Regions from separate parts of the Paraburkholderia dipogonis genome, predicted to be linked through region 1. Evidence: predicted binding sites of a transcription regulator. Region 1 holds the regulator's gene; the other holds the start of a gene.
What was found. The regulator FNR, encoded in region 1, switches genes on or off when oxygen is low (the NO sensors DNR and NnrR bind a similar motif). The targets are predictions, from matches to a motif close to TTGATNNNNATCAA.
Positions count from the first base shown of each region.

Region 2: a site for FNR is predicted at 2,404-2,417, ahead of ACFSNN_RS23930 (universal stress protein). Genes of this name have one in related genera too.

Region 1 covers NZ_JBHUFR010000013.1:220,830-225,242, reverse strand. The annotation lists gene ACFSNN_RS18585 (PAS domain-containing sensor histidine kinase) at 1-531, shown strand, start outside; gene ACFSNN_RS18580 (response regulator) at 528-1,178, shown strand; partial or broken gene ACFSNN_RS18575 (response regulator) at 1,400-1,735, shown strand; gene fnr (fumarate/nitrate reduction transcriptional regulator Fnr) at 1,823-2,611, shown strand; gene ACFSNN_RS18565 (zinc-dependent alcohol dehydrogenase family protein) at 2,693-3,679, opposite strand; gene ACFSNN_RS18560 (DUF1488 family protein) at 3,773-4,057, opposite strand; gene ACFSNN_RS18555 (c-type cytochrome) at 4,293-4,413, shown strand, end outside.
Region 2 covers NZ_JBHUFR010000018.1:74,521-78,933, forward strand. The annotation lists gene ACFSNN_RS23920 (acid phosphatase) at 1-1,024, shown strand, start outside; gene ACFSNN_RS23925 (DUF427 domain-containing protein) at 1,276-1,659, shown strand; gene ACFSNN_RS23930 (universal stress protein) at 1,849-2,307, opposite strand; tRNA gene ACFSNN_RS23935 (tRNA-Arg) at 2,470-2,546, opposite strand; gene ACFSNN_RS23940 (undecaprenyl-diphosphate phosphatase) at 2,837-3,667, opposite strand; gene ACFSNN_RS23945 (aldose epimerase family protein) at 4,317-4,413, shown strand, end outside.

The DNA of each region.
Region 1 (4,413 bases):
TCGGCTGGCGCAGCGGTGCGCGACCAGTTGCAAGGCATGCGCCGGTTGATCGATACAACCGTCGCGTCGGTCCGCCGCATCGCGGCGGATCTGCGGCCGGTCATGCTCGACGACCTCGGGCTCATTCCAGCGATCGAATGGCTCGCCAACGACTTCACCAACCGCTACGGCATCGACGTGGAGCGTCAAATCGAGACCGGCGACGCTCGCTTCAGCCCGGCAGGCGCCACCGCGCTGTTCCGGATCGTGCAGGAGGCGCTGACAAACGTTGCGCGCCATGCGGACGCCACGCTGGTGACACTGAGCCTGCAGGCGAAGGAGCAGGCCTTCGAGCTCAGCATCGCCGACAATGGCCAGGGCGCGCACCGCACGGCCGAGCCGGCGGCCAAGTCCTTCGGCCTGCTCGGCGTTCGCGAACGCGCGCACATGCTCGGCGGGGCGGTCGATATTCATACCGCGCACGGCAAAGGCTTTGTGTTGACTGTCACCATTCCGGCGGAGACCGTACAAATGCAGGAGATACAAACATGACGCGCGTCCTGATTGCCGACGACCACGCGCTGGTGCGCGACGGTCTGCGCCATATCCTGCAGGGCGCGAGCGGCTTCGAAGTCACCGGCGAAGCGAACGATAGCGTCAGCACCGTCGCGCTGATCCGCGAGCGCGCAGCCGACGTGCTGGTGCTCGATCTGTCCATGCCCGGCCGCAACGGCGTCGAGCTGATCAAGCAGATCAAGGAAGAAAAGCCGGCCCTGCGCATCCTGGTGCTGACCATGCACGCCGAGCAGCAATACGCGGTGCGCGCGTTCAAAGCCGGCGCGTCCGGCTACCTGACAAAGGAAAGCGCGAGCGCCGAACTGGTGGCGGCCGTGACCAAGGTCGCCGCCGGCGGTGTGTACGTGAGCCTTGCGATGGCCGAGCGGTTCGCGCAAAGCCTGAACGAACCGACCGATCTGCTGCCGCATCAACGGCTGTCGGATCGGGAGTTCGACGTCCTGAAGCGTATTGCAGCCGGTCAAACGATCACCGAGATCGCGGCCGAACTGTGCGTGAGCAGCAAGACCGTCAGCACGTACAAGACGCGCATCCTCGAAAAAATGCAGATGCCACACGAAGCGGCGCTGGTGCGCTATGCGATGCGCCACAAACTGGTCAGCGACGAAGAAGACGGCATCTGAGCGCCTTCGCAGCCTTCCCCTGGCGGGTGGCGCCGCACTGTGCGCGCCCCGGAAACCGCTCGCCCCTCTGATCTGTAGCTCGATACACGCGCAGCTCGCGGCATCTTCCTCATCCGCCTGACCATCGTGTAGGAAACCCCCTACACGCCTTCCCGCTTGCCTACTCGAAGCTCATTCGGCGCCGATTTTATTTTGAGATAGCGCGGCCGATACTTCGAGCCATGAACTCAAGCCCTGAACACCGCGCGCTGCGTGTTTTTCTCGTCGACGATGCCGTGTTGGTGCGGCGCCGTCTGGCCGCGCTGCTCGGCGCACTCGACGGCGTGGAGATCGTCGGCGAAGCCGAGGAGCCCGCTGCGGCATTCGCCGGCATCGACACAGGTATGGCCGATCTGGTCGTGACGGAGTTGCATCTGAGCGGCGGCACCGGCATGGAGTTGCTAGGGCTGCTTGCACAAGGAATGCCGCATGTGATTGTCATGGTGTTGACGAATCATTCCGGCGCCTGGTTTCGGCGCGCATGCCTGAAAGGCGGCGCCCGCTACTTTTTCGACAAGACCGGCGAATTCGATCTCGCACTAAGCACGATCCAACGGATTGCTGGCGAACATCGCACGCACGCCGTCTTTCAACAGGAGCACACCATGTCTGACGTCGCCGCATCTCCCGCCATCGCGCCCGCGCTTGCCCGTCCGCAAGGATCGCCGCTCCCTGGACGAGTATCGGCAAACGCAAGCGCGTCGCGCAAGGGCGCACCGCGCTGCACGGCCTGCTCGATGCGCTCGATCTGCATGCCGCACGGCCTGACAGCCGAAGAATTGCAAAGGATCGAATCGCTTATCTGCCCGTCGCGAACCATCAAACAGGGCGAAACGATCTATCGCGCGAACGACGCGTTTCAGAGCATCTACGCAGTACGCGCGGGCTCGTTCAAGACCGTCGTCATGCATCGCGACGGCCGCGAACAGGTCACCGGCTTTCATCTCGCCGGCGACTCGCTGGGCCTGGACGGCGTCTGCTCCGGCCACCATAGTTGCGATGCTGTCGCACTCGAAGACAGCAAGGTTTGCATCATCCCCTTCCATCTTCTCGAAGCCATGTGCCGCGAAGTCAAAGCGGTCCAGCAACACGTGCACCGCATGATGGGCGGCGAGATCGTGCGCGAGTCATCGCAGATGATGTTGCTCGGCACGATGTCCGCCGAGCAGCGGGTGGCGACATTCCTGCTAAATTTGTCGGACCGCCTGAGAAAGCGCGGATATTCGCCGGCGGAATTTCACCTGCGCATGACGCGCGAGGAAATCGGCAGTTATCTGGGAATCAAGCTCGAAACGGTCAGCCGGATGCTCTCTAAATTTCAGCGCGACGGACTGCTCGATACGCACGGCAAGGACATCCGGATTCTCGATCACGAAGGCCTCGTGCGGGTTTGAGTACGGACGTCGCTCGCGATCCGGCCGTCGGCCGCGAACACCACGATCGTGAGGCGACGCGGACCGCCGGGCCCGGCCACGCTAACGGACGGCGAGCACTGCCGCACCGGTGAGCCTGCCATCGCGCAGGTTGCTTAAGGCCTGATTGGCGTCCGTCAGCGGATACGTCGTCGTTTTGATCTCGAGGCGCGTCTCGCCAGCAATGCGCATGAAGGCGAGCCCGTCATCGCGGGTCAGATTCGCAACCGATACCACGCGACGCTCGCCCCACAGAAACGCGTACGGAAACGACGGGACGTCGCTCATGTGAATCCCGCCGCAGACCACCACGCCACCTTTCGCGACCGCTCGCAATGCTGACGGAATGAGTGCACCGACCGGCGCGAAAAGCAAAGCCGCATCGAGCTCCTCCGGCGGTGCCTCCGCGCTGCTGCCCGCCCACGCCGCGCCGAGACGCAGCGCGAGTTGCTGGGCCGCGTGATCGCCCGGGCGCGTGAACGCGTACACGGTGCGCTGTTGATGACGCGCGACCTGCGCGACGATATGCGCCGCGGCCCCGAAACCGTAAATGCCGATGCGTTGCGCGTCGCCCGCCATGCTCAACGTGCGATAGCCGATCAGGCCTGCGCATAGCAGCGGCGCCGCTTCGATGTCGCTGTACTGCTCCGGCACGTGAAAGCAGTAGCGGCTGTCGGCAACGGTGCGCTCCGCGAAACCGCCGTCGATCGTGTAGCCGGTAAAACGGGGATCGTCGCAAAGATTTTCCCGCGCCGACAGGCAGTAGCGGCAATGCCCGCACGTGTGGCCAACCCAGGGCACTCCCACCCGGTCTCCGAGGACGAACCCCGTCACGCCCACGCCGAGCCCGGCTACCGTGCCGACGATTTCGTGACCTGGAATGACAGGCTGTTTGGGATGCCCGAGCTCATGGTCAACCAGATGAAGATCGGTGCGGCACACGCCGCACGCGTGAATATCGATCAGGATCTGGCCGGCGCCGGGCACGGGATCCGGCAACTCCTGCTCGCGCAGAAACGACGTACTGCCGTCGAATAGCATCGCACGCATTGGCTTCTCCTCGAACTTGCTGAGCGGCGAATAACCGGCTTCGTGCCGGCGTGACGCATCGAAAGAGGCGTGCGCTCCGCCGTCCCACGGGATTCACTCGCAAAAACGGAAGTAGCCGCTGTGCATCAGCACCGGCTTGGCACCGATCTCGTTAAGCAGTCGCCTTACTGCGTGTTCGATCGGATGCCGGTTGGAGTTGAATGCGGTGATCAGATCGTCTTCGCGCAGCGAGACGGCGCCGAAATGATCTTCTAGCGCCTCCGCGGTAATTGCGCACTGCACGCGCGCTCCATCCACCTCGGCCGGAAACGCGACGACGAGATCGCGCGCGCAATACTCCGGATGTTCCTCGGGAAAATAAATCTTCATGACCGCCACCTGGTTCGTTGCGCAGGATGAGAGGCTGGGAGCCTGGGACGGCGTTTCTGCACGCCCACGCGTCGTGCACCGCGTTCTCGGGCAGCCCGTTGCGTGCGACGCCCATCTGTCATCAGCATAGGAGCTAGGCACGATACGTCAAATTCAGGGCCTGCGTTCTGGTTGACCGAGGTCAACGGCACGCAAGCCACCGCTCCTACACTGAACTCATGCCCGTTGCAAAGGAGCGCGTGCCTTGAACACCCTATCCCGAAGCTGCCTGGCGGCATGCGCCGTGTTCGTGCTGGCTGCCTCCACCGCGCACGCCGATCCGGAGCCGACCGCGTTAGTCGATCAGCAGCATTGCATGTTTTGCC
Region 2 (4,413 bases), on a different contig from region 1:
CTTCATGGGCGCGTTCGGCGGCTCGTTCCTGAACCACCAGTGGCTGATTTGCGCGTGCACGCCGACCTATCCGAACGCGGACAAGAGCGTGGCGGCCGGCTCGATCTCGTCCGTGGAAAGCGACGGTGTCACGCTCAAGGTCGCGTCCAACTCGCCGGCTTCGGCGCTGAGCGGGCCGCCCAAATACGTGAATTCGGGCAACCTCACACCTGACTTCTACGCGATCAACACGATGCAGCCACCGTATCAGCCGAGCGGCAACAAGCCGGCGAGCGGCGGCGATGCGAACTTCGCCGATCCGACCCAGGCCACCACGTTGCCGGCGCAGTCGCAGCAGCACATCGGCGATCTGTTGAACAACGCGAAGGTGTCGTGGGCATGGTACGGCGGCGCCTGGGGCGCGGCGGTGTCGGCGGCGCAGAACGGCACGTCGAACGTGATTTACGGCGCGAATCTGACGGCGCCGAATTTCCAGCCGCATCATCAGCCGTTCAACTATTTCGCCGACCTCGCACCGGGCACCGCGAATCGTTCGCAGCATCTGCTCGACGGCGGTCTGGCCGGCTCGGAGTTCATCAAGGCGATCGATAGCGGCACGCTGCCGCAAGTGTCGTTCTACAAGCCGCAGGGTAACCTGAACGAACACCCGGGCTACACCGACGTGGCGTCGGGCGACCAGCACATCGCGGACGTCATCTCGCATCTGCAGAAGAGCCCGCAGTGGAACAACATGGTGGTGGTCGTGACGTACGACGAAAACGGCGGCTTCTGGGATCACGTGTCGCCGCCGAAGGCCGACCGCTGGGGTCCGGGCACGCGTATTCCGGCGCTGATCATCTCGCCGTACGCGAAGAAGGGTTACGTCGATCACACGCAGTACGACACCACGTCGATCCTGCGCTTCATCACGCACCGCTTCTCGCTGCCGACACTGCCGGGTATCGCGGCGCGCGACGCGGCGCTGGTCAGCAACGGCAGCAAGCCGATGGGCGACCTCACGGCTGCGTTGAACATCAAGCAGTGAGCGAAAAGCACGACTCGTTCGAGATCGGACGGAAGATGTTGAGCGTTAAGCAACAGTCCGCCTGAAGGCGAGACTTTGACAGGGCAGCTTCTTCGGCTGCCCTTTTTTATGGCCGCCTCGTGACCGCCGAGTCCGACGTGTTTTTCATGAGCGGCGTATGCTTCGAACCAGCACGCGATCGTCTCGTCGGACGCGGCTCGATATCTTCCGCCACACGTTGCAGATCTGCCCACATTCAGGAGTTCGACAGCATGACTGAAAAAACCATCAAGGTGCCCGGCCCCGATCATCCGATCACGGTGAAGCCGTCCAACGCGCGCGTCGTGGTGACCGTCGGCGGCAAGGCGATCGCGGATACGCTCAAGGCACTCGTTCTGCGCGAAGCGTCGTATCCGCCGGTGTATTACATTCCGCGCAACGACGTGGAAATGACGCTGCTGGAGCGCACCGATCACGCAACCTACTGTCCATACAAGGGCGATTGCGCGTACTACAGCATTCCGTCGGGCGGTGAAAAGACAGTCAATGCGGTGTGGACTTATGAGTCGCCGTATGCGGCCGTGAAGGAGATCGCGCAACATCTGGCGTTCTATCCGAACCGCGTCGACTCGATCGATGTGAAACCGGCGCAGTGACAGTTGCGAGCGGCGTAGCGCGGCGGTTTGGCGCTTCGTGCGCTGTCGCCGCGGTTGCCGACGGGCTCCTTAAAGGTGCAATGACCACAACGATGGATGCTCTCCGAGATGGCCCACAACATACAGCGTTACTCTCACTTGCTGGAACGGCCACGGGAGACGGACTACCGCCTGTCCCACATCATGAAGTCAGCCCTTGTCCCGGGTTTCGATCAGTACCGCACAGGGCGACCGGTCGATGACTTCTCCGCTGGTCGAAGGGTTGGCCCAGCGGCGCAGCCGTGACAGATGGTGATGTCCCATCACGATGACCTCCGCGGCCAGTAGTCGGGCTTGTTCGATGACGACGTCGGCCGGACTATTTCCCGTGCACAGGTGTTGTTCCACCGTGAAATTCCGGTCGGCAAGCTGTGCGCCTGCGGCAGTCAGGACGGATTGCGCGATAGATGTCTGCGCGTATGCGGACGGATAGTTCTGGCCATCGGGCGCGACATCGCTTTCGCTACCGGGAGGCAACAAATAGGATGGGTCGACCACGCACAGAAGGTGCACAGTTGCGGTACCCGGCGCCGCGACGCGGCTGACCAGGTCGATGACGCGGGCACTCTGGGGCGAGCCGTCCAGCGGAACGAGGAGGATATTGAACATGGCTGGCGATAAAGTCTGAAACGGGGATGCGACACGTGTCGCCTTCCGCCGCGCGCATAGCCTAATAACAGTAGGCGAAAAGCCTCAAACTTTAAATTGATAAGAAACAAATTTGGCAGCTCGACAGGGCGCACACTGCCCCGCGAACAGATTTGATCTGATTGGTACGGCAGGAGGGACTCGAACCCCCCACCCTCGGCTTAGAAGGCCGATGCTCTATCCAGCTGAGCTACTGCCGTATTGAAGTGAGGCGATGCAACTCTGTACAACGTGCATCGCCCGCAATGAGAACCTGCTTTCTGGCATTGGAACCTGTGCCTCTGCAAGCCACGGGGTCCGCAGGATACTGAAATTCTAACTGACCGTGCCGTAGACGGGAAATCTACCCGAACGCCAAGCAAGCGATCCGCGCCTCACACCGGCTGTCGCAAGTCGCGAAACAAACGGGCCCGGCAAGTTGAGCCGGGCCCGGATTATAACCGATCGTCCCCTGCCCGCCGGCGCTCGCTAGCGGACAAAGTGAACGCCATCAAACCGGTTGCGGATGCAGCATGAACCAGCCGAGGAACACAATGCCGGCGATCACGCAATACACGCCGAACGACGCCAGACGTCCGCGGCCCTCGAAATAGCGCATCAGGAAACGCACGCTGAGGTATGCGGCGATCGCGGTGAGCACGCCGCCGAGCAATGCATCGGCGAGTTGGCCGGGCGCGTGGAACAGTTTGGGCAACTCGAGCACGCCGGCCGCGAAGATAATCGGCGTGCCGAGCAGGAACGAGAATTCCGCCGACTTCTCCGCCGTCAGACCCGCGGCATTGCCGGCGATCATCGTCAGGCCGCTGCGGGAGAAACCCGGAATCAACGCGCCGATCTGCGCGAGACCGACAAAAAACGCCTGACCGAAACTCAGCTTCTCCGGCGCCTGATGCGCGCGCGAACGCTGCAGGCGGTCGCCGAACCACAGCAGCACGCCGTTCACGATCAGCGCGATCGCCACGATCCGCAAGTCGTGAAAAAGCCGCTCGAGCCGTTTTTCCAGCAGCAGCCCAACCAGACCGGCCGGAATCGTGCCAATGATGAGCGCCCACATCATGTGCGCGTCGTCGTTGCGGCGGCCGCCGAACGAAGCGAAGAAACCGCGCACCAGCGCGCACCAGCGTTTGCGGAAGTACCACAGCAGCGCGAGCGCGGTGCCGAGATGCAACGCGACGAGGAACGGCAGCAATTGCGGCGCGTGTTTGTCGATATGCATGCCGAACAGTGCGGGCACCAGCAACGTATGGCCGAGGCTGCTCACCGGAAACAGTTCGGTGACGCCTTGCAGCACGCTCAGGAAGATGAGAAACGACAGGTTCACGCGGGGCGTCCTTGTAAGGAAAATGTCGGGGACAAGCGCGCCGGATAAGGAATCCACGGGCGCCTCAAAAGCGCACCGATTATGCCTGGCTGCAATGTCAGCGCCAAGCGTTTGAACCGCATTCGGGGAAATATTGTGCGTCGCGTCACAACTCGAAACCGTTGTTACGGCGCAGAAAAAGAAACGGGCCGCCGTGAATGGCCGCCCTATGGGATCAGCAGAATGACGTGAAGCGAACCGCGTAGTGCCCGGCAGGAGAATCGCTCAACAGGCCAGACGCCTTTGTTGAGCAGAGCAAGCCGCGCGGACGCCCGGATCAGCGTTCGAGCTTGTAAAAGAAGTAGACCGTGCTTGCCGCGAACATGCCGAACAAAGTGACAGCCATTGCCATTGCGAGATCCATACAGCCTCCTGAGGCAGTCTCGCCCGGTCGTCGAAGTTACCGGGCAGTCAGACGAATTATCAGCAAGGATGGCCTTGCGGCGACACCCGCAATTTCCCGAGAAGGGTTTCCCCGTAGCGGAAAGCAGCGCAAAATCATTCTCTCGCGAGGCGCCGCGCGGCAAATTCCGACGCGTACGCCAGGATGCCGCCGCCTGCGGGCCACCCTGTATCTGCCTTCAACCTCTCACTCATCCATCCATCGACCATGCCCCTCTCTCCGCAACAGGACATTCTCGAGATCGCTCAGGACGCCTCCGTGCTCCGTTTCGCGCCGCAAGCCGGCGGCCGTCTGATGTCGTGGA